DNA from 4 places in the Priestia sp. MDV22-iso46 genome. Region 1 is predicted to be linked to each of the others. Evidence: predicted binding sites of a transcription regulator. Region 1 holds the regulator's gene; each other region holds the start of a gene.
What was found. The regulator LexA, encoded in region 1, represses DNA repair genes until DNA is damaged. The targets are predictions, from matches to a motif close to CGAACATATGTTCG.

Region 1 (6,208 bases):
TAAAAGCACATTTGCTTTACCGTAAAAACGTAATCGTTACAACTGTACCATACCGTTTTAAAAAATAATGAAACATGACTAAAAACCTCCAACTTGTATGTTGGAGGTTTTTAATTTTTAAATTCACATACACTAACCGTAATCGAATCTCATAAAGGCGCAAACGGAGGGATTGTATGAGTGAATTAATTAAGTTATTGCGAAAAGGAAATAAATCGGCCATGATGGCCGCTATAGTGAATACTATTATTTCCATTATTAAAGGGATTGCTTTCGCTTTAACAGGGAATGTAGCGATGTTTGCTGAAACGATGCACAGCTTAGGGGATGCAGCAAATCAGTTTTTTGTTTTTATAGGTTCGGCATTAAGTAAAAAAGCCCCGACCAAACGATTTCCAAACGGATTTGGCCGATTGGTTAATCTTGTTCTATTAGGAGCGGTTCTTGTAGTAGGAATTATGGCGTTTGAAACGATTAAAGAAGGATATCACCACATTCTTCATCCGACGAAGTCTTCAGGCTTTATTTTAAATATTGCAGTACTTGGCATCTCGGTGTTACTTGAAATGTTTGTTCTATTTAAGGCAATGAAAGAAATTTTGCACGATGTGGGGATAAACCCTGCAGAAACAAATGTTTTTGCGCAAAGCTTTGTTCATTTAAAGAAAGCCAAGCCAGCAACTAAACTTGTTTTTATGGAAGATCTGGTAGCTACTGGAGGAGGCGTATTGGCTTTAATCGCCGTTTTTATTTCGCGATTTACGCCTTTTCATCAAGCTGAAGGAATTGCTTCTATTTTAATTGGTCTTATGATGTTTTTTGTAGTAGGACGAGTCTTTTTAGATAATGCTGCTGGAGCGCTTGGCGAAGCGGATAAAGAAATGGAAATGAAAATTGGCGCGATTGTCATGCAAGATGTACAAGTGCGTGATATTCAAACGTTAATGGTGATGAAAGAAGGAGAAGAGCTTCACGTTGAATTAAAAGTAGAAATTGATCCTGTTTTAACAGTGGCAGAAGCTGATGATATTAAAGATCGTCTGGAAAATCGTATTTTACAGGAAAAAGGAGTAACGGATGTCATTATTGAATTTGATGAAGATGATGGAATTCCGGACTGGGTGCCAAGTGATTTACAGCTTCAAAAAGAATAAAAACAAGGAAGAAAACAGCTGTTTTCTTCCTTGTTTTTTTAGCTATATACTTTTTCACGTACGTTTGGAGAATCTGTTGAAGCTTTCGAGAAGTTAATGGTTTCACGTACAACGTAAATAGGTCTATTTTTACTTTCATCGTAAATTCTTGCGATGTATTGTCCGACTAGTCCTAAGCCAAGTAGCTGAATACCGCTAAAGAAGGTGATAGCTACCATAATAGAAGTCCAGCCAGGCTGAATGTTTTTACCTATCAGCCAAACAACAATCGAATAACTTAAAACTAAAAGTGATACAAAAACCGATAACCAGCCAATAATCATTACTAAACGCAAAAACTTCGTTGAAAACCCAATAATTCCATCTGAAGCAAACTTGATCATCTTTTTTAAAGGATATTTTGTTTCACCAGCAAAGCGTTCATCGCGCTCATATTCTACATATGTTTGCCTGAAGCCAATCCAAGACATCATTCCTCGTACAAAACGATTGCGTTCAGTCATTTTTTTGAATACATCCGCTACTTTTCGGTCGATAATACGAAAATCTCCCGTGTCTTTAGGGATTTCGATATCGGACATATAATTTAAAAAGCTGTTTGCATCCATACGTATGCGAACAGCTTTTATGTTTTAAACCGATCTTTTAATAAATTCCATAGGGAACTCACTCCGAGACTAATGCTGATCAGAATTCCTGATAGAGCTACTATTAAAGCGATATATTCAAAGATAGAAAACTGCTTCATACTATCCCAATGGATGTTTCCCTTTAGTTTGCTAATAACTAAATTCATTCCGTAAATACCGGAAAGAACCGTGTAAATCGTTAAAATTAATAATAAGTAATTGTGACGCTTGGCTGCGATTTTCTCTTGATTTTGGTACAAAGTACCAAGGGTTTCTTTGACTTCTTGATAAAGAGAATTGATATGAAAGATTTTTTTAAAGAGCTCAGAAAACTCTTGACCTTCTGTGCGAGAGCTAATTTCTAAAAACAAATATTTACCTGAAAACACGGTAATAGAGCGGATTAGTCGTTCAATGCCCTCTGAATTTTTATGAAACGTGAGCTGAGAATATTCATAAGATAGTTTTAGCAACACGATTTTATAGAAAAAATGTAAAAATAAATTATAGTAATGCTGGCCAAATAGATGATTCATCAAAAGCTGATCCGTTTTAGAGTCTGTCGATTTAGAAATACACGAAAACACATGGTCTGTTATGACGTAATAGGTTTCAGGAGCCCATCTGGAATACACATGTTTAGTATTATACGTTTTAATATACTCATGATTGTGTGCAGAAATAAACGCTTTCCCGCCAGGCGTATAGCTATTTAGCTGTCCAGTACGAAATAAAGTTGTGGAATTAATCTCTTGCTCTTGATTTACCGTTACATAACTTAACACAAACATCCGTTCATCGATAAAATAAGGAAGGCTCCCAACGTGCTGTTCACGTGTGGCTTCTTTCTTGATGTGTTCGTTCAAAAATGGCGCGAGCTGTGAAAAAATATAATCTTGCACTTTGCTATAGCGATGATGTTCATAGGTAATGGTGGATCCATGCTCTTCAGCAAGCTTCGGTTCTAATACACGAAAATGATTCATGAACTCTAAAATATCATCATAGGTGTAATGATTATGGCTCATCTCAGTGCGAATGGTCATGACGCCAATTTCAAAAGGACATAAAAAAACATCCACAGACAGCACGTTGCTAGACACGGTGGTGGAGGAAGTGTGTAAAGTAATGGTATGGTCTATTTTTTTTGAAAATCTAAGCAACCCTTCTTTTTCGCACGAGTCAGGGAATAGAATGCATTCAATGTAAGGAAGAAAATATTGATCCAGGCTATCATGAGATACGTAATATTGTTCTCCGTAGTATTCTTTTTCTAAATGTTTGTTTTGAATGGAAAAAAACTCGAACAAATTTGCTTCCAGTGCATGAACAAGCTGCTCTTTATTTTTTCGGTCAAAGGAAAAAGGAAAAAGAAACATGTTCATTGCTTTGGTAGGTACAATGGTTTGAAATGGTTCTGTTTTCCTTGGTGTATTGGTCATAAACTACATCCTTTTTATAGTCGGTTGTATTTCCTTGTAAGAGTCGAGGAAATGCAGATAGAAAGTAAAGGATAAAACAAGCTTTATAAAAACCGTTCTACCTGCCTGCGATGATTCAACGTATCATTTATAATATGCCAATTTTTTTTAGAAAACAAACGTAAAAAAACCAACTAACATCATGATTAGTTGGTTTTACATACAGTGTCTGATTAGTGAATCGTGCGATATACACCAGTTACTTTTCCTAAAATCGTTACGTGGCGAAGAATAATAGGCGCCATCGTTGAATTTTCAGGCTGTAAACGAACGAAATTTTCTTCTTTAAAGAAGCGTTTTACCGTTGCTTCGTTGTCTTCGGTCATAGCGACCACAATATCTCCATTATTAGCTGTTTGCTGCTGACGTACGATTACCATATCGCCATCTAGAATACCTGCTTCAATCATACTTTCTCCCATAATTTCAAGCATAAATACATGATCATCTGGAGAAACGAATTTATCTGGAAGAGGGAAATATTCTTCCACATTTTCAACGGCTGTTATAGGAAGACCCGCTGTTACTTTACCAATAACAGGAACATTAATGACATTGCTTTTAGGGATGTTTACTTCGTCTAGTTGAAGAACTTCGATTGCTCTCGGTTTTGTTGGATCTCTGCGAATTAACCCTTTGCTTTCTAAACGAGCTAAATGCCCGTGTACAGTGGAGCTAGAGGCTAATCCTACCGCTTCCCCAATCTCGCGAACAGAAGGCGGATAACCTTTTAATTTTACTTCGTGCTTAATAAAATCTAGTATGTCTTGTTGACGTTTTGATAGCTTCATATTTTTCACCTCGATTTTAGCTATTCTTTAGGTGAATTATACCACGTGATGTGTCAATATACAAACATAAGTTCGAAGAATTCCATTGACAGAAACAAATGTTCTCACTAAAATAAGAACATATATTCTGATAGGGGGATCATAATATGCAACAATTCTTACATTCTATGAAACATTACGCTATTTTTTTTGCAGTTATCGCTGCACTTACATATGTATTGACGCTGGTTTTAGGAGCGGATAAAGTAGATTTAGACAAATATTCAACGGTTACTATTACAAAAGGAGATACGCTTTGGGACTTGTCCAACAAGTATCATAATCACCATCATTTGACCACCAATGAATTTGTCAAATGGGTTGAAGACGTCAATGATTTAAACTCAGACACTGCCCAGTCTTTATCTCCTGGAGATAAATTATATATTCCTGTTTTAAAAAAAGAGTTACATAATCAAGTGGCAATTGAACAGTAGTGTGTAACGGCCGTTCCTGAATATTGTTAGAAGCCGAAAAGGTCGTGATAAAAGTGGATGCCATTATTTATTGCCGTGTCAGTACGGATAAAAAAACCCAAGAAACATCTTTACAGCGCCAGCAAGAAGAATTAAAAAAGCTTGCTGATCTTCACCATCTAAAGGTGAAAAAAGTCGTGATGGAAAAAGCAAGCGGATATGATGTAGACAGAGAGGGTATTTTGGATGTTCTTCATACAATGAAAGAAGAGAAAATATCTGTGCTGCTCATTCAAGACGAAACACGATTAGGCAGAGGAAACGCCCGAATTGCGCTGCTTCATGCTTTTCATAAAGAAAATGCTACAATCTATACGATTAGTCATCAAGGCCAGCTTCAGCTTTCAGAATCTGACTCAATGGTGTTAGATATTATTAGCTTAGTGGAAGAGCATCAGCGGAAATTACATAATGCTAAAATTAAAAGAGGAATGAAAAGAGCCGTAGAAAACGGTTATCGTCCGCAGCAAAATTTAAAAAATCAAGGAGTTAACTCGGGAAGAGAAAAAAAAGAAGCGCCGATTGAAGAAATTGTCCGCCTTCGTCATAACGGCTTAACCTTTGCTGAAATTTCAGTTACGCTAAAAGGTTTTGGTTATAATATTTCAAAAGCGACGGTACATCGTCGCTATCAAGAGTACCAAGACAGTGCTCAATCTCTTGATAAAACGAAAGAGATTTAGTAAGATGACTACATGTTGCCGGAACGGTTCGGTAATTTTAATTATTGATTATAAGGAGATAGGTTTTATATGCTATCAAAAGATAAACTTGCTCGTATTAATGCTCTTTCAAAAAAGGCAAAGGCTGAAGGGCTGACAGAATCTGAAGCGAAAGAACAGCAAGAGCTACGTCAGGAATATTTAAAAGTTTTCCGACAATCTATGACAAATCACCTTCATACGATTAAAGTTGTGGACGAAGAAGGTAAAGATGTTACGCCTAAGAAGTTAAAAGAGAGTAAAAAGAAGCGTCTTCACTGAGACGTTCTAGTAAAACTAGAGGGAGAGTTCCCTCTAGTTTTTTGTATATTTTTAATAAGGCACACAAAAACTGTAAAAGTGGAAATTTTTTTGGTTCAAGTATTGTACAAATAAGCAAATCATTAGTATGATAACATATGTACATAGTTTTGAAAGGAATGAAGAGTATGACACAACGTATTGAAGATCTTTCGATTGCAACAATTCGTACTTTATCAATCGATGCGATTGAAAAAGCAAATTCAGGTCACCCAGGTATGCCAATGGGAGCTGCTCCAATGGCATATACATTGTGGACAAAATTTATGAACATCAATCCAAAGAATCCAAACTGGTTCAACCGTGACCGCTTTGTATTATCAGCAGGACACGGATCGGCACTATTATACAGCTTGCTTCATTTAGCTGGATATGACTTATCAATTGAAGACCTTAAAAACTTCCGTCAATGGGGAAGTAAAACACCAGGTCATCCAGAGTTCGGTCATACAGCAGGTGTTGATGCAACAACTGGCCCACTAGGACAAGGTATTGCAATGGCTGTTGGTAAAGCAATGGCAGAACGTCATTTAGCTGAAACATACAACAAAGAAGGTTTAGAAATTGTAGACCACTTTACGTATGGTATTTGTGGTGACGGAGACTTAATGGAAGG
Region 2 (6,208 bases), on a different contig from region 1:
CTCAAATATAATCCTAAAGCCTTTGCTTTAATAAGCAAAGGCTTTTTTTGACGAGTTTCTTCTATATAGTCTAAATACCGCCTAAATACTCTTTTTCATGCCACAGTTGCGGCATTCACGTAAGAAAACGCCACCTTTTACGGCGCTTTTGAAGTAAGCTGAGTTGCAGTTGTCGCATCTTCCACTAACTTTATCCGGAAATTCAGCGTAGCCACACACTTTGTTAAAATCGATTTCTTGCCCCTTTGTTTCTTCCAGGTTAATCACTCTTTTCTATTTGGCTTTTCTTAGACTACCACAATTACATCCAGATAAAAGGGTTATGTTACAATTACTCTGGCTTTTCCACTAGTTGCATCTGGAAAATTTGCGTTTCTTGTATACCTGCTCTTTGGAGTTCCTGTTTAAAGGATTCTCCTTCTTTTAGTTTAATGATTCTTTTCGAACCGTCACGTAACGTGTATACTCTAAAATTGTACATGAATGTACCTCCACCCAAATAAATGCTTCCTGTACACGATTTCTTTAGGAACTAAGCCAAGCGAACATCGATTAGCTCGCTTAATCTCATTTTATTCTTTAACTCAAATACGTCATCAATGAAAATAAATAAATCCCCAAGAGAATCAACAAACTGAATAAACCCTGTCTCTGTTATACGTTGGCCTTTCTTGTAATATGTAAGGTACACTTGTTGATTTGTATGTAAGGCTTCAATCAAGGTGAAATTGATTTGTTCCATTTGCTCCTCTGTTAAAACAGGTTGAGCTACTTCTACTTGCTTATTTATTATTTCCTGTAATCCTATGTATTGCTCTGGCATTGTAGCAAAAGGGCGCCATTTTTTCATTCCTCTATGTTCCATGTTTCTGTCCTCCTTAAGCTTTATGGCCTCCAAGTAAGCCATTTCGATAACGAGCTGTTGAGTGATCCAGATAGCTTGAAGCCCGTAGCACACTATTCTTCCCATAACGCAGCCTAATTTCATCTATCGTTTTGGCAAGAGCATAGGCTCTTTCACGCTGATCGATATCCTCAAATAAGCTCATTTGCTCCTCTTCTTGAATACTAGTGTTGGATAATGAAATGCCAATGGAGCGAATCGGCATGCCACTATCATACATATGTAAAATCGTTAAACAATACGGAAAAATATCTTGGCTTAAGTTTGAAGCTCTCCCCATTTTCTTTTGTCTCGAGAAGCCCCCACCTGTTTGTTTGCTGTAGCCAATCGATAAATGGATAGTTTGTGCCACTACTTGATGCATACGTAAACGAAAACAAACATCGTCCAATAGCTCCAATAGTAATAATTCAACTTCTTTTCGGCTTGTATAATCTCGAAAGAGAATCTGACTTTTCCCAAAGGAACGGGAACTAGGTATGTACACATCTGAAATTCGACTAAAATCAATCCCATTCGCATGTTGGTGAATTTCCTCTCCCATGATGCCAAATTCCTTTTGTAACATCTCTTTAGAAGAAAGAGCGAGTTCTTTTATGGTATAGATGCCTAAACGGTTTAAGCGTCTTTCTGTAGCTGACGAGATCCCCCAGAAATCCTTCATTGGATGAATCGACCATAACTTAAAGGGAATATCCTCATATCGCCAATAAGCAACTCCTGTTGGGCTGTGCTTTGCTTCATGATCTAAGCTGACTTTAGCCAGTAAGAGATTAGGACCGATTCCCGCGGTAGCTGTCAGTCTTGTTTTGCGATAGATTTCATTAAGTATTCGATGAGCTAGATCCTCTGGTGTTCGAGCGAATAAATGCAAAGAAGCTGTCGCATCAATAAACAACTCATCAATGCTATACGCATGAAAGTCTTCAGGAGCAACATACTGTAACACCAAACTAGAAATATAGTTCGAAGCCTTGATATATCTTTCCATTGATGGATTCACCACATAGATATCTTTCCTTTTAGGAATTTCAAAGAGGCGACTTCCTGTTTTGATTCCTTCTTTCTTTAATAAGGGTGTGGCAGCTAACACAACAGATCCCGACCGTTTGACATCTCCTACAACCGCAAGCCTTGTTTTTAAAGGATTTAAACCCCGTATGACAGAGGAAACCGAAGCAAAAAAACTCTTCATGTCTATGCAAATAATGACTCTGTTTGGTAGCTGCCCATAATCCATTGGAATAACTCCTCAATAAAGAACGTTTGTTCTTTATTATATACGAACAAACGTTCTTTATTCAATGGAATCTTTTCCCGATTATTGTTACAATAAGAAGAAAAAATACTCTATATGAATGAGAACGAAGGGGAATCTATGATTAAAGCTTTCAGCGCATTTTTACTGACTACTATTATTTCTTTTGGTGTAATGGTTGGTGCTTTACTAATTTGGGTTACTATACAAGGAAATCACATAACTGATCCATCACTTGCAGACGGATTAGGGTTTGCGGTTGCTTATGGGGTAATAGCTGCTGTTCCCATTTCAGTTGCAATAGGAATCTTTGGTGGTATTATTGGTTATTTGAGAAATTGAATTTAAAAATCCTATTTATTATTTAAGGAGAAGTAACAAAATGTATCAAATGAGGATCTTTACATTAAGAGGCGGTACTAAGAGGAAAATAAAGATTGAAGAGGGAATGCCCCTTATCATAAAGCAGTTACTAATGAACAAAACTCTCTAACAAGAGGATTAGCTCCTAAACAAAGTAAAACGATAAATTAGCCAATGTTTGAGGATGATCTTTACCCACCAGAACCTTTTAAAAGAAGGGAAGAGTAGATATGCCACAGTGGAAAGACTTATTGATATAAATGGAAAAAATGAGAAATATGGAAGTTCGCTTAGAAATCCAGCATCAGATACAGAAATTATAACAATGAATCATAATATTCAGAAGAAATTACGAAACATTATATTACCTAAGTCATATATTGAACTTTTAAAGATAATAAATGGGTTAGACTTTAATGGATTAGTAATCTACGGTGTTGATGAAGTTCTACTTGATAAGGAAGTAGATGAAAATATCCATGGGTTTATAGAAACAAACGAGCTTTGGTATGAAAATGATTGGCAAAAGCAATATATATTTTTGGGAGATTCTGATACAGCATGGTATTGTTATGACCTAAAAGAGAGTGTATATGTAGAACTCGACAAGCCCTCAGGAACTTTAATTCAGTCATTTGAAAGTTTTGATTCCATGGTGAGCGATGCATTTGAAACAATTCTTTTGTGATGAAATGAAATCCTTAGTATAAATCTTTCTTGTGGTTCTCAAAAGTTTATTGGTGAACTTATTTGGTTCAAACCATCACGAAATTTTACCCGATGATATTTATGAAAGTAAGAAAATGATTGTTAAAATATGACTTTGATTGGCTATACACCTTTCAAGGTTTTTATGTTTTAACCATTATTACGATTAAATGAGCCAATATTTGAATCATATATTTCAGGGTGTTAAGCAGACTTATGAGATTGGTTTCAGTGGTTAAGTAATTCTTATTACTTGATCCATATTTGCACAGGAGAATGACGAAGCACGTATTGATAAAGGTAAACACATAAAGCGAGTGAATAAAAAGGAGAATTAAAATGACTATAAACGATCCAATTTTTGGGGAACTTGAGTATGAATATGGTTGGATTAAGGATACCACTATTCGTTTTTTTGGAAAAGAAACTCAGATAGCTTTGATGATAGATAGTGAAGAAGATGGCAAGTTTGATGAAAATCAGTATACAGCATATCAATCATTCATAAAAAATTGGGATGACTTACAACCAAGTCTATTACAATCAATAGTAGACTATTATAAACAAAAGCAAAATGAACTAGGCTATGATAGTGGATTAAATGAAAATTATCCCTTAATTGAAACAACTGGTCAAATACTAGACATGATAACTTTCGATGGAATTGTTGTACCATATGCGGATATTTTTGAAGGACGAGATATTAGAATGACATTTAATTGTACATGGGATATAGAAAATGGATTAGGCATTCGTCTATTAAATGAAAAAGTAATTGAAGTAGGCTACCAGGATGTTGCAATTTAAGTAGAACTATTCGCTAGGAGGTAATTAGGAATGGATAGTAAACAAATTGCAAAAGAAATTCGTTCGGCTATAAAAAAAGGCGATATTGAAAAGATAGTTGAGTTAATTGGCTCTAATGCTGAACGTTTAAATATGATGACCCCTTTTGGAACGTGGCTTCATGTTGCAGCTTCTAGAGGAGAGTTAGACATTGTTAAGAAACTAATAGAACTTGGTGCAAATGTTAATGTACTTGGAGGAGTGTATGGTGGTGGAGCATTGAACGAAGCTGCTTCTGCAGGTCATATTGATATAGTAAGGTATTTATTATCTTGTGGAGCTGATATGGATGTAAGCAATCCAGAAAGAAATCCATTGTTTGGTGCAATTAGTAATGGTCATGCTGATATTGCAGAACAATTAATTGAAAGTGGCATAGATACGAATGTTACATATAGTAGTGAATTTATGAGAGAGGTAGACGCATTGACTATTGCAAAGGAACAAGGACAAAAAGAAATTGTTAAGTTGTTAGAAAGTCAGAGAGGGCTCTCTAAGGATGTAACTACAACAAATCATAATGATCAGGACCGTCATGTTGAGATTTTAAATCATATTACGAAGCATTTTGGCCCTATTGAAAATACTGTAAGTGAAATTGTTCCAGGTAGTAGAGTATCAGTTACTATTCACATAATCCCTCCGTCAATGAATAAAGACTTTGTCACTCTTGTAACTACCGGTATGAGTGATGAACCTATGGATTATTTAGATGAGGAAAGTATGTTTAAGTATGCAGAGTTGTTACTAAAATTGCCTTCAAGTTGGATAGTTGAAAAGGACAATATGAAAGACCGAAATCATTATTGGCCTCTTGGGTGGTTAAGGAAAGTCGCTCATATTCCACATCTTTATGATGGGTGGCTTGAGGAAGGGGTTATTCTTCCAAATGGAGAACCTCCTCAGCCATTTGCATCAAACACAAAGTTATCATGCATAATGATATGCCGTCCCCAAGAATCCGGACTGAATAACGTTCATACTAAAGGGGAAGACATAAATATTTATACACTCGTTCCTATCTATGAAGAAGAGAGAAATCTCGTATTGGAAAAAGGGTATGAGTATCTGCTGGAAAGAATGAGTGAGAAAGGAATTTCAGATGTTTTGGACATACATCGGATAAATGTTGGTATGCAATAACACTTGTAGATAGTACATGGGCCGAGATTCTTTTCCCCCCTTACATATCATTAATTATGTCGAAAATAGAAAATGTATTTTTTATAACTGCATGAGGATTCTACTTAACTATACAGCGAATCCTCATGCAGTTTTTTGTTTCTATGGAAATTTGATATGCTTTGATTATAGAAAGGGTCAATTTGAACCAGTTGTTGTATTTTTTGACCATGAAGCTGAGGGAGAATAAAAAGAACCTAATAAACGTATGAAAAAGACCATCTTAATCGATGGCCTCTTTCGTAAATGTATTGGTATGGGTTTTCGACTTAGCTTGGATTGCTAAAAACAGATCGGCTAATTTATATATATCCGCGCTTAGTCAATTATAAACCAGTTTTTCAAAAAAAGAGGCGTCTATAATAGCGCCGTCCACCAAGAAAAAGTGTTAGGATTCAATCATTAATCCTTCTGTATGGTAATACATATTATAAACAAATTAATGATTATGCTGGAATGTACCCGCCAATGGAATAAAAACGTTCGTAAAAGTGCATGAATTACAAAAGACGTTCGCAATTGATTTTCAAATATAAACGGACGATAAAAATGATAGATTTCGTATTCAAAATAAAAGTTCGTAAACGTATACCTTTACAGACTATCTACATTGGAAAGCCTTAACTATAGAGTATGTATTGTATCCTCAATGAATCAATATAACAAAAACACCAAAATAAATATAATTTTACAAATAACAATGTCATTTATTTTTGTTACAACAATAGTAGGGGGGCTGAGACTCATTGTACTTTTGGATTGGCAGTAACAAAAATGGTCGTTTTCGTTACTGACTAAAGATATTTAATATAGAAATATTTTTACATAGATTGTCTTTAGAATAGGAAGATACAGGAGAAGCAAATCAAAAACACACTTGTAATTTCCTGATTTAACATTATGTGGTATATTTGATTAAAAAGGAAAAAAACATGATAGGACTTGCT
Region 3 (6,208 bases), on a different contig from region 1:
CAGGACGATCAGCAATACTCATTGCAATAAACCCTGCTAGTACTGGTACTAGTAAGAAGAATGCATTATCTCCGCCAATTGTTTTTAGCGCCGCTGCAAATGCATTGTACGTTGGATCTTTCGGCTCTGCTGAGTGAATGCCAAACATAAATGAAATGGCAATTAAGATCCCGCCCCCTACAACAAACGGAAGCATTGCGGATACACCGCTCATTAGGTGCTTGTAAAACCCTGTACGCTCTGATCCTTTACTTTCTCCGCCTTCTTTGCTGCCACCGCCGCCGCTGTATACAGGAGCGTCTCCTTTTAACGCGCGGTTAATTAATTCTTCCGGCTTGCGAATTCCTTCAGCTACTGGAACTTGAATGACTTTTTTACCTGCAAAACGTTCCATTTCTACTTGCTTGTCCGCTGCAACGATAATAGCGGTAGCGTTTTCAATTTCTTCCTTCGTCAACGCGTTTTTAACTCCGCTGGAACCGTTTGTTTCAACTTTGAGCGTCACATTCATGTCTTTCGCTTTTGCTTTTAAGCTGTCCGCTGCCATATATGTGTGGGCAATTCCCGTTGGACAAGCCGTTACAGCAAGCACTAATTGATCTGAAGCTGTATCTACTTCCTCTTCCGGCGCTTCATTTTCAGTTTCTTTATCATCAATTGCTTTAATGACTTCATCAATTGATGATGCTGTTAGCAACGTTTTTCGGAACGATTCATCCATTAATAACGTAGACAAACGAGATAGTGTTTCTAAGTGAGCATTATTCGCTCCTTCACTCGCTGCAATCATGAAGAATAAGTGTGCAGGCTGTCCGTCTAAAGATTCATAATCAATACCTTCTGTTGAGCGTCCAAATGCAATGGCCGGTGTTTTTACCGAGCTTGTTTTTGCATGTGGAATGGCAATGCCTTCCCCAATTCCCGTTGTGCTTTGAGATTCACGATTTAAAATTGCTTCTTTATAGCCAGCTCGGTCGCTTAAGCGACCAGCTTCGTGTAATTTCCCAACTAATTCATCAATAACATCAGCTTTTGATGTGCTTTTTAAATCAAGAATGATTGTATCTTTTTTTAATAGTTCTGTAATTCTCATTCTCGGTTCCCCCTACTCTACCTTTGTGATTGACACTTGTTCACGAAGCGTCTTTACATCTTCTGCTGTACATAATTCAAGTGAGAATGCTGTGGCACTTCCTGAAGCTACTCCTGTTTGAAAAGCTTCTAATAAATCTCCTTGTTTTACATAAGAAGCAATAAATCCAGCTACAAGTGAATCGCCAGCTCCAACAGAATTTTTCACCGTTCCTTTAGGGACTGTGGCACTGTAGACACCGCTTTCGTTAATAAGAAGTGCTCCATCACCTGCCATAGACACAACGACGTTTTGCGCTCCTTGTTCCACGAGCTTCTTACCGTATACTAGCGCATCTTCTGCACTGTTTACTTCTACATCAAACAATTCTGCAAGTTCATGATGATTGGGTTTGATAAAAAACGGCTTGTGGGACACGACGTCTAGCAAAGTTTTTCCACTTGCATCTACTACAACTTTTACTCCGTTCGCTGATGCTAGTTCAGTTAACGTTTTATACACAGAACTTGGAAGCGTTTTCGGTATACTCCCTGCTAATACGAAGATATCGCCTTCAGTCATTTGCTTTACTTGAGTCAATAAAGACTGAAGCGCTTCGTCTGTAATAGCAGGTCCTTGACCGTTAATTTCTGTTTCTTTTTCTGTTTTTAACTTTACGTTAATACGGGTATCTCCCTCAACTCTTGTAAAAGCTGTTTCGATATTCTCCGCTTTTAAGTAGTCTTCGATATAGGTTCCTGTAAAGCCGGCTACAAAACCGAGGGCTTTATTATCAACACCTAATCTCTTTAAAACGCGAGAGACGTTAATGCCTTTTCCTCCTGGAAACTTGGCTTCATTCGTTGTGCGGTTAAGCCCGCCTTCTTCGAATGCTGAAACATGTACTACGTAATCAACGGATGGGTTCAACGTACATGTATAAATCATGATTTCACAACCTTTATGTCTGTTTTGTTTGCATACTGTATAAGTACATCGCTAGGTACGTCATTTGTTATAATTTTTGCTTCATGTAAATCGGCTATTTTCGCAAAGCTTGTTTCAAAAAACTTAGTGGAATCTGATAAAATATAAGATTCTCTAGACAGCTTCATTGCCGTTTGCTTGATCAATGCTTCTTCTGGATCAGGAGTTGTATATCCATATTGATGATGAATTCCATTCGCTCCCATAAAGCACTTATCAAAACGATATTGCTCAAGACTTAAAAGAGCTCCATTGCCAATTAAAGCGCCCGTTTTATGTTTAACAGATCCCCCAATTAAATAGAGGGTGATACCTTGTTCTAGCATCGGGTTTAAATGCATTAAACCATTTGTCACGACAACTACATCTTTTTGCTTTAAAAAAGGAATCATTTCATACGTTGTAGTTCCTGCATCTAAAAAAATACAGTCACCTTCATTTATAATGGAAGCCGCATACTCTGCAATGTTTCGTTTATCTTGAACATTTTTAGCAGATTTTTCGATAACGCTCAGTTCGATTCGTTTACTGCGAATAAGCGAAGCGCCACCGTGAACACGTTTGAGCATTTGCTCTTCTTCTAGTTGACTTAAGTCTCTTCTAATGGTGGATTCCGAAGCGCCTGTAACTTCGATAAACTCTTGCACTTTTACAAGTTCTTTCTCTTTTAAAAGTTTTAAGATTAGTTGATGTCTCTCCGGCGTTAACATGTTCTAGCTCCTTTTTCAAAAAAGCGTTTTCATTTATTTCATGTACTTACTTTATCACGGTTTACATTCAAAATCAATCATAAAAAATCAAAAACATTCATTTTTTTAATTACAAAATAAAGTTTTTTGAACGAACAATTAGATTTGTATTTGGTTTAATAATAGTTCGCACAAAAGGAAATATGCTGGTAATTCAAGAATTTGTCTACTTTTCTCATTATATGTAAAGGTTTTCTTCTACTCAATTAGCTATGACTGTTTTTGACTATTTCTTGACCGATTGAATTTTTCTGACTGAATCGAGTATAGCTTATCCTGATTTCATAAAAGCCTACACACAAAAAAAGTTGTCCACCTTTTTGGACAACTCAAAGTGACCCATCATTTAAATAAAAACAGAAGCATATATAATATGGAAGCAAGGGCAGAAGAAATAGCTAAACTTGAGATAAAACGAACGAGTCTTTTTTTAATGAACTGCGTTAATTCGATTTCTCTTACTTGAGTTTTTTCATTTTGCATACAATAATCCCTTCTTTAATTAAAATTTCCTAGTAGCTAGAAGTTACTACTCGCAGAATATGCTTTTATGTATTGTATGCATGCGTAAAAAAAAAGATACAAAACGAACAAAAAAGCTACTCTTAGCTAGAGTAGCTTTCATCTTTCCATACATCTGCTTCAATTACTGCATCCGCTCGAATCGAATATGTATAACAAGGGCCTGTAACCATCAGCGTATTCGACTGCAGTGAGACTTTATCAATCGTCACTCGTTCATACCTTTGAATATGTCCTGCTTCATAGACGTGAAGCGTTACTGGATGATGCTCCGAGTAACTGTTCATAATGACATTTTCAATATGCTCAATCTTTTCTTTTTTCAACCCTAAAGACTGCTTATGCGCCTCGGGACTGTACATTTTCTTCATTTTCTCTAAATGCTCGGGCATTACTAACTTTGCATACTGTTTTAGTTCATCTTGATACACGTTCATTCTCCCCCTTGACTCTTGCTTCTATTTTACCGAACGAACATTCTCATTGCAAAACTTTTTAATCAAAATAAAAGCAAACAATTCATTTTTTCATACTCCATAAAAACTGTCAAAAGATTTTATGTTAATAGCAGAAACTGATTTTTAAAAAAATAATAATATCCCATCTTTAATTCGGTCTCTAGAGTTGGTATAATACATTGTCATGACTGTGTTTTCGGAGTTTTTGATGATTGGAGGTAACGTTCATGATTAATAAAATAAAAGAAATTATCCTCATTATTCTAGGGAGCCTCATTTTTGCACTGGCCATTAATTACTTTGCCATTCCAAATGAATTAGCTGAAGGCGGTGTAACCGGTGTAACAATGATTACCTATTATGTATTAGGCTGGTCTCCCGGTATCACAAACTTTATATTAAACGGTTTGCTGGTACTGATCGGATACAAACTGCTTCACAAACGTGTTATTGCTTACACAATTATATGTATTATTTTCACGTCTCTATTCCTACATATAACTGAAGGACTGGGAAATCCTCTTGACGATACGTTACTGGGGGCTATTTTTGCTGGTATTTTAGCTGGTGTAGGACTTGGACTTGTGTTTAGAGGAGGCGGAACTTCCGGAGGCTCTGCAGTTATTGCCCGTTTAGCTAATCAATATCTAGACTGGAATATTAGCAAAACGATGCTGGCAATTGACTTATTAGTTGTAGCAAGCGCTTATTTTGTTATCGGTGGAGAAAAGACGATGTATACGGTTATTTCTCTTTACATCGGAACAAAGGTGCTTGATTATATCATTGAAGGACTCAACCCTCGCAAAGCAATCACCATTATTTCACACCGTTCAGCTGAAGTAGCCGAACAAGTCAATAAAAAGATGGAGCGCGGAGTCACCGTCTTTTCTGCTCATGGAAGCTATACAAAAGAAGCAAAAGACGTATTGTACGTCGTTGTGAACAAACAAGAACTTCTGGAGTTGAAGCGCATTATTCATAAAGTTGACGAACAGGCTTTTGTGGTCGTCCACGATGTGCGCGACGTCTTTGGAGTAGGTTTTACCATTCCAAAAGCCAGCTGAAAACCCGCTATAAAAAAGCGGGTTTTTTCTATTATATATGTTTGCGCTGAAAATACAGTAAACCTGCTGTTATAAAAAGAAAAAACTTTCTTATAACGACAATAAAAAGCTCTGTAATGAAAAAGAAAAAAGCTAAAAGGCGACGCCTTTTAGCTTTTTTCTTTACACGTCCATTTGATTAACAGACCGCAGTGCGTTAATCCTCCTCCAAACCCATAGAGAATAAGGAGGTCATTATCCTGTACTTTTCCTGTCATTATTCCTTCGTTTAAAGCAAGCGGAATAGAAGCTGAAGATGTATTTCCGCAGTATTGCACACTCGTTAACGTTTTATCCATTGAAACATCTGTTTTAGCACAAATTGCTTCGATCATTCGAAGGTTTGCACTGTGCGGAATAAACCAATTTACATCAGAAAGAGAAATGGAAGTATCCTTTAATAATGCTTCTACTCCTTTTGGAATCGTTCGTACAGCAAAGCGATATACTTCACGTCCATTTTGAACTAAATTTCCACTCGAGTTAATTTCTTTTCCTGAAAGAGTATTAGATAAATTAGAACGATATAAATTTCCCCCTCCGCTCCCGTCCGTTCCGTAGTGACATCCTAAGAAACTTGGGTTATGCTCGTCGTATTCTACAAGCATCGCTCCTGCTCCGTCACCGAACAGCACGCATGTTGCACGGTCCGTATAATCTGTAATTCTCGACATTACTTCGGCACCAATAACTAAAATCTTTTTATGCAATCCCGACGTCACTAAGCCGTTCGCCACATGAAGTCCATATGTAAAACCGGCGCATGCGGCACTTAAATCAAATGCAGCAGCTTGATCAATATGAAAGTAATCTTGAACCTGACATGCTACGCTAGGAAAAAAGTGATCAGGCGTTGTTGTCGAAACAATAATTGCATCTACATCTTCTATTTTTACATCATATCGGTTAAGCAAATTTTCAACGGCTTGAATGGCAAGCGTGGACGTGTATTCACCTTCTCCTGCAATTCGTCGTTCTTTCATTCCCGTACGCTGTACAATCCATTCGTCACTTGTATCAACCATTTCTTTTAAATGGTCATTCGTTAATTTTTGTTTTGGTGTATATATCCCCATTCCCGTGATTCTAGCTTTTGATTGTATCATTTCTCCACCTCAAATCAGTTGATACTTAATTATAACATCTACCTTTAATATCTGGTACTAATTTATTGTTAGATAAAAAGCGCAAAGGCATACCCTTTACGCTTTTTATCAAATAGAATAATCTTCTGGAATAAATACTTTTAGCTGCTTAGGCTTTACATACACCTGATCTCCGACTTGAAGGCTGAGTGTTTTATAATGCTCTTTG
Region 4 (6,208 bases), on a different contig from region 1:
GCTTCTTTGTTTTAGCGCCTTTCTCTTTAATTGCATTGATAATAATGATTCCGAAAACGAAAGATGCAAGAGTATCCATTGTGAGATATCCTTCTTGGAACCCATTAAAAAAAGAGTTTGTTACATATTTTTCTGTGGGTGCTTGAAATTTTCCAATAGGATGAATAAAAGCAACTAGAACTAAAATTCCAATGAATGTTAATTTAATTGGCGTTAAGAATTTTCCAACAATATCGACAATTTTCGCAGGATTGAGAGAAAAAAAGCATGTAATACTGAAAAATATAATAGTAAATACGAGTAAAGCTATAGAACTAGAGCTTTCAGAAATGAAAGGTTTAAGTCCGATTTCAAAAGAGACGTTACCTGTTCGTGGGATAGCAAATAAAGGTCCAATAGCTAGATAAAGAACAGTTGTAAATACTAAACCAAAGATAGGATGTACGCGACTTGCTAATGATTGTAAATCTTCCTTTCCGGAGAATCCAAAAGCTAGTACACCAAGTAAAGGCAAGCCTACTCCAGTAACTAAAAAACCCGCATTTGCTGACCAGATATTTGCTCCCGCTGACTGGCCAAGCATAGCAGGGAATATTAAATTTCCAGCTCCAAAAAATAATGCAAATAACATTAAACCAATGATTACTATAAAAGAAAACGGTACTTTGTTTGACAAGGTGAAACCCCCATTAATAATATTCTTCACAAAAAATTAAATTTTCAGACAAATTAAATTACAAATAACTTATCTTTTTTGTATTATAAACAGTCAAATTACATATTTCAATATAAAAAATAAACTTTTTTGATAAAATTTAAAAAATTATCAATTTTCCGTTCATTATCCATTATTAAAATAAAAATAATATTAAAAACCCAGATTTTTATTCAAAATGCGTACGTTAAGTAGGTTAATAACGGTATTATTTTTAAAAAATTATAAATCATATTCAAATCGCGTATATTATCCTTTTAATTAATTTGATTGAATGATATGCAATTAAGTCAAGAAAGTTTGTAAATATAGTACTACGAAACTTATAAAACTTTTTAATATGAGCTAAACATCTAAAAGGAAAAAGTAGTTGATTTATTACTTCAAGAAATGGAGCGTTCTAAGTCTTATAAAGAACGCTTACTTTTATCTCCTGAGCTAGTGATTTGACAATCAACAGCTTATCTCTAAACAAAGTACTTTTCTAATGTAAAATTACTGTCTAGAATCAAAAATGTTTCTGTTTCCTTTGAATCATTATCTTATGGTACTCCACTCAAGCAGTCAAAGGATAAGTAATAATGACCATTTTTTCTTTTTTAAAATATGTCATAAATTTTATATATACTGAAAAGACCTTATTAACAAATTAATTAAGGTCTTTTTATCTTTATTGCTTATTACGATTAAATTGAATGATATATATTACCTTAAAAGCACTTTATTTAACCTTATCTTTTTCTTTTGAAGCCAAAACTCCCCATATAAGCTATTACTAAGCAGATAACAGCAGCAATACTAATTTTTATGTAAGAAACCTCTAAAGCCCAAGGACCATATTTCTTTATATTTAAACGATACATAGACCACCACTGTCCATTTTCACCTTTAAAAAATGAGAAGATAATCCATAAAAGAACTAAAAACAAAAACCATGATAAAAAGATAATATAATTAGGCATTTTTCTATTCATAGGTCACCCCTCCATTCTTCCGATTTATATGCGATGTTCTTTTCTCTTATTAGAGTAACAATAATCGGGAAAAATTTAGAGTTTTTATTGAATAAAGAACGTTTGTTCGTATATAATAGAGAACAAACGTTCTTTATTTGAGGAGTTATTCCAATGGATTATGAATATCTACCAAACAGAGTCATTATTTGTATTGATATGAAAGCATTCTTTGCTTCTGTTTCATGCGTGATACGTAGGCTAGATCCATTAAAAACAAAGTTGGCAGTTGTAGGAGATACAAAGCGGTCGGGATCAGTTGTGTTAGCTGCCACACCCTTATTAAAGAAAGAAGGAATCAAAACAGGCAGCCGTCTTTTCGACATTCCTAGAAGGAAAGATATCCACGTCGTAAACCCATCCATGGAAAGGTATGTCAAGGCTTCGAACTATGTTTCTAGTTTGGTATTACAGTATGTGGCTCCTGAGGATTTTCATGCGTATAGCATTGATGAGTTATTTATTGATGCTACAGCTTCTTTGCATTTATTCGCTCGTACACCAGAAGAATTAGCCCATAAAATCATTAACGAGATTTATCGTAAAACACGGCTGACAGCTACTGCAGGCATAGGTCCGAATCTCTTACTGGCTAAGGTGAGCTTAGATCATGAGGCCAAGAATAGCCCAACAGGGGTAGCTTATTGGCGATACGAAGATATTCCTTTTAAATTATGGTCGATTCACCCAATGAAGGATTTCTGGGGAATCTCATCCGCTACGGAAAGGCGCTTAAATCGTTTGGGCGTTCACTCCATCAAAGAACTCGCTCTTTCTTCAAAAGAGATGTTACAAAAAGAGTTTGGCATCTTGGGAGAAGAACTCCACCAACATGCAAACGGAATTGATTTTAGTCGCATTTCTAACGTGTATATTCCGAGCTCTAGATCATTCGGGAAGAGTCAAATTCTGTTTCAAGACTATACAAATCGAAAAGAAGTGGAATTGCTGCTATTAGAGCTGTTAGACGATGTTTGCTTTCGTTTACGTATGCATCAAGTCCTGGCACAAACTATCCATTTATCCATTGGATATAGCAAACAAACAGGTGGGGGCTTCTCAAGGCAAAAGAAAATGGGAAGAGCTTCGAATTTAAGTCAAGATATTTTCCCTTATTGTTTAACGATTTTACATACGTTTGATAGCGGAATGCCAATTCGTTCTATTGGGATTTCATTATCGAACACCCTTATTCAAGAAGAGGAGCAAATGAGTTTATTTGAAGATGTTGACCAGCGCGAAAGAGCCTATGCACTTGCTAAAACGATTGATGAAATACGGATGCGTTATGGGAAGAATAGTGTTTTGCGAGCTTCAAGCCATCTCGAGCATTCAACAGCTCGTTATCGAAACGGCCTTTTAGGAGGTCATAAAGCATAAAGGAGGAAGATGATATGCAAAACAGAGGAATGAAAAAATGGCGACCATTCGCCACTATGCCAGAGCAATACAGAGGATTACAAGAAGTTATAAAAAAGCAATCAGAAATACCTCAACCTTTTTTAACAGAAGATCAAATGGAACAAATTAATTTTACCTTGATCGAAGCTCTTCATACACATAAAAAATTATACCTTACGTATTACAACCACGGGCAATGTATAACGGAAACAGGAGTTATTCAATTTGTAGATTCCCTTGGAGATTTATTTGTATTTATAGATGAAGGATGTAAGCAAACGAACAAAATGAGGTTAAGCGAGCTAATTGATGTTCGTTTCATGTAGTAGAAAATAATAAAACAGTTTATTTACATAAGATTTCCATACATAATTAGTATAAGTTTAAAAAGTATCTAATCATTTTTCATAGATTCATTTAATGACGTTATATAAGGAGGCTCCTAATATGAAGCAGGTTTGGAATGAGTTTGAACAGTGGTTGAAGACAAATCGACCAAAAGCAGTAGGAACACTTAACGAAGCAGCTGGTGAATCAGAAATTGCAGCGGTTGAACAAAAGATGGGACTAACATTTCCCAAAAACCTTAAAGACTGGTTAATGATACATAATGGACAGCGTGATGAATATATAGCAGTTATTGAAAATTATACTCTATTACCTTTAGAGGAGATTCTGTATACGTGGCAAACATTAAAAGAGCTTTTAGACGGAGGAGAATTTGAAGATTTTCCAGAAATTGAACCTATTGGGCCAGTAAAAAAAGAGTTTTGGTGGAACCCATGTTGGATTTCGATTGCCACGAATGGGGGAGGAGATGATATTTGTATAGACTTGGATCCTGATGAAGGAGGGAAAGTTGGCCAAATTATCACCTTTTGGCACGATTGGGAACAGCGTGAAGTAATAGCAGACAGCTTAGAAGAATGGGTAACAGCCACGTTAAGTCATACAGATCATTAAAGGGGAGAAGCAAATGATAAAACCCGATATAGAGAAAATCTATAAAATTCTTAAAGAACTTCCAGGTACGTCAGTGAAAGTAGAATTTGAAGATGAAGTGGGAGAAACTCTTTCTACTCCTTATTATATCTACCTTAAAAGCGAGTTTGTAGATGGACAATTAGGCTACAGAGAAGATTTAGAAGCAAATTCCCTTATAGGAAATCAAGAAGAAGATTGGCAAGAAAACTGGTTTGTCATAGGTTATGATGAAGAAATAGGCGGTGACCCGCTCTTTATCAATATAGCGAATGAAAATTACCCAGTTTTCACAGCTGAACACGGAATGGGGGAATGGGACGCTTTAGAAATGTATGATTCTCTAAAAGAGTTTGTAGAAGATGTTACTTAATTATTGCTTCGTTAAAAGATTTGGATAAAAGTACGGCCAGAAGAGGACAGATAGTAGTTTAGTATATACCTAGCTGTCCTCTTTTTTAGTACCTATTAAACTTAGAAAGAGTGTAGAGGAAGGAAGGGACTGATGGTAGGAATTGATTTCTATATTGCCGATAATAAGAAAGAAGCAGCTTTTTCTACTAAATGTGTAAAATTTGAGGAAAGAGTACACGACTACCTGTTAACAAGAGAATTCAAAGATTCGTTTGAATTATTGACAGGATTAGATCAATATGGTGACAAGTTGTTTTCTGTACAAGAAATAAATCAATTAATCAAGGTATGTGAAGCATTACAGACTATCTGTAGACAACCAACGGAGATAGATCTGAAGACGAAAACATTTGCTGAAGCATTAAAGGGCCTTTGCTTAGAGGCACTAAAGCTAAATAAATTAGTATTTGCCTCTGGCGATTAATGTAAAATTAAAACTGAAATCAATGTTGTAGTTCCATCGCTTCGATAATATGAATTAATAAATTCAAGGGAGAAAACGTCTTTAAAAAAACATTTCTAAATAAAAATAAAACACTTATAGGGTTAGGATATGAATTTCTAGTCGTTTGTCCACATTGCGCCTCTTGTGCAAAAGTCATAGCTTTAGATGATTCGAGTCCCTACGTCGCTAACGTCAGAAGAAGGTTTGTTTGTACTACTTGCGGAACCACAAAAGACAAAGTTATAAAAGCAAACGGTTACGGACAAGCAAGAGTATCGTATGAACCTAAAGCTGATTATGAAGTAATTTTAATTGGAAATCCCTGCGACTGGTATTTTCAACTTCCGCTCTATTTACAAATTGAATGTAGTGGAAACACCTTATGGACATTAAACCTGGAACATTTAAATTATATCGAAAGCTATATAGAAGCTGAACTCAGGGAATCACATCCCTATTATTTAAGTGTCGAGAGTCGACTGCCAAAGTGGATGAAGTTTGCTAAGAATAGAGAAGATGTATTAAAAGCTATTCAGAAACTAAAGGTGAAGACTTATTAGATGCTTTCGCTGATTCGTTATAATTGCCCGTATATCTTTCTAATCAGCTTATAAATTAAGCTAAAGAATTCTGCAACTGAAGGTAACTGCTAAATAGCCTAAGTACGGGAAGTTGTTCCGGGAGAGAAATACACGCATATTCGTCACTATAGTCTTTCTGAAGCCCCTGGAAAGGATTATTATCGAATCAGTGTAAAACGAGAAGATGCGCATGACGGTGCGCCAGCAGGAATCGTGTCAAACTATTTACATAAACAAGTTCAGACAGGAGATACTCTTAAGTTCTCAGCTCCTGCTGGAGATTTTGTACTTGATCACAGTGAACTTCCCGTTGTGCTAATTAGTGGAGGTATAGGTATTACACCTTTGCTTAGTATGCTGAATACCATTGTAGAAAAACAACCTACATGTAAGGTTACCTTTCTTCATGCAAGTATTAATGGTAAAACGCATGCTTTTAAAGAACATGTGGCTCAACTAAATAGAAATAACGAAAATGTTACCTCCTTCATCTGTTATAGTTCGCCTAATGAAGGGGATCGACTTGGCACTGATTTTGATAAAGAGGGTTATATTGATTTAGAATTGTTACAATCCGTTGTTCCTTCAAAAGAAGCTGTCTTTTATTTCTGTGGATCGATTCCGTTTATGGAAGCTATTCTTAAAGCATTACGTAGAT

Region 2: a site for LexA is predicted at 2,188-2,201, ahead of AC4NPH_RS26590 (Y-family DNA polymerase). Genes of this name have one in related genera too.
Region 3: a site for LexA is predicted at 3,798-3,811, ahead of AC4NPH_RS04510 (YolD-like family protein). Genes of this name have one in related genera too.
Region 4: a site for LexA is predicted at 1,785-1,798, ahead of AC4NPH_RS05905 (Y-family DNA polymerase). Genes of this name have one in related genera too.

The regions. Positions count from the first base shown of each region.
Region 1 is NZ_JBZVWT010000002.1:640,791-646,998, forward strand. Features, by position in the region: gene AC4NPH_RS15170 (APC family permease) at 1-68, shown strand, start outside; gene AC4NPH_RS15175 (cation diffusion facilitator family transporter) at 177-1,154, shown strand; partial or broken gene AC4NPH_RS15180 (glycosyltransferase) at 1,193-1,747, opposite strand; gene AC4NPH_RS15185 (magnesium transporter CorA family protein) at 1,780-3,225, opposite strand; gene lexA (transcriptional repressor LexA) at 3,438-4,055, opposite strand; gene yneA (cell division suppressor protein YneA) at 4,202-4,531, shown strand; gene AC4NPH_RS15200 (YneB family resolvase-like protein) at 4,585-5,253, shown strand; gene AC4NPH_RS15205 (DUF896 domain-containing protein) at 5,323-5,553, shown strand; gene tkt (transketolase) at 5,721-6,208, shown strand, end outside.
Region 2 is NZ_JBZVWT010000010.1:9,765-15,972, forward strand. Features, by position in the region: gene AC4NPH_RS26575 (DUF8096 family protein) at 82-258, opposite strand; gene AC4NPH_RS26580 (hypothetical protein) at 332-481, opposite strand; gene AC4NPH_RS26585 (YolD-like family protein) at 533-865, opposite strand; gene AC4NPH_RS26590 (Y-family DNA polymerase) at 879-2,144, opposite strand; gene AC4NPH_RS26595 (hypothetical protein) at 2,283-2,504, shown strand; gene AC4NPH_RS26600 (YrhA family protein) at 2,764-3,213, shown strand; gene AC4NPH_RS26605 (DUF6985 domain-containing protein) at 3,573-4,040, shown strand; gene AC4NPH_RS26610 (suppressor of fused domain protein) at 4,071-5,222, shown strand; gene AC4NPH_RS26615 (hypothetical protein) at 6,194-6,208, shown strand, end outside.
Region 3 is NZ_JBZVWT010000001.1:857,095-863,302, forward strand. Features, by position in the region: gene AC4NPH_RS04490 (PTS fructose transporter subunit IIABC) at 1-1,093, opposite strand, end outside; gene pfkB (1-phosphofructokinase) at 1,106-2,020, opposite strand; gene AC4NPH_RS04500 (DeoR/GlpR family DNA-binding transcription regulator) at 2,017-2,769, opposite strand; gene AC4NPH_RS04505 (hypothetical protein) at 3,151-3,291, opposite strand; gene AC4NPH_RS04510 (YolD-like family protein) at 3,414-3,767, opposite strand; gene AC4NPH_RS04515 (YitT family protein) at 4,016-4,855, shown strand; gene AC4NPH_RS04520 (ketoacyl-ACP synthase III) at 5,005-6,000, opposite strand; gene AC4NPH_RS04525 (sulfate/molybdate ABC transporter ATP-binding protein) at 6,109-6,208, opposite strand, start outside.
Region 4 is NZ_JBZVWT010000001.1:1,133,901-1,140,108, reverse strand. Features, by position in the region: gene brnQ (branched-chain amino acid transport system II carrier protein) at 1-676, opposite strand, end outside; gene AC4NPH_RS05910 (hypothetical protein) at 1,447-1,689, opposite strand; gene AC4NPH_RS05905 (Y-family DNA polymerase) at 1,843-3,108, shown strand; gene AC4NPH_RS05900 (YolD-like family protein) at 3,123-3,455, shown strand; gene AC4NPH_RS05895 (SMI1/KNR4 family protein) at 3,577-4,092, shown strand; gene AC4NPH_RS05890 (SMI1/KNR4 family protein) at 4,106-4,483, shown strand; gene AC4NPH_RS05885 (hypothetical protein) at 4,616-4,948, shown strand; gene AC4NPH_RS05880 (NO-inducible flavohemoprotein) at 5,764-6,208, shown strand, end outside.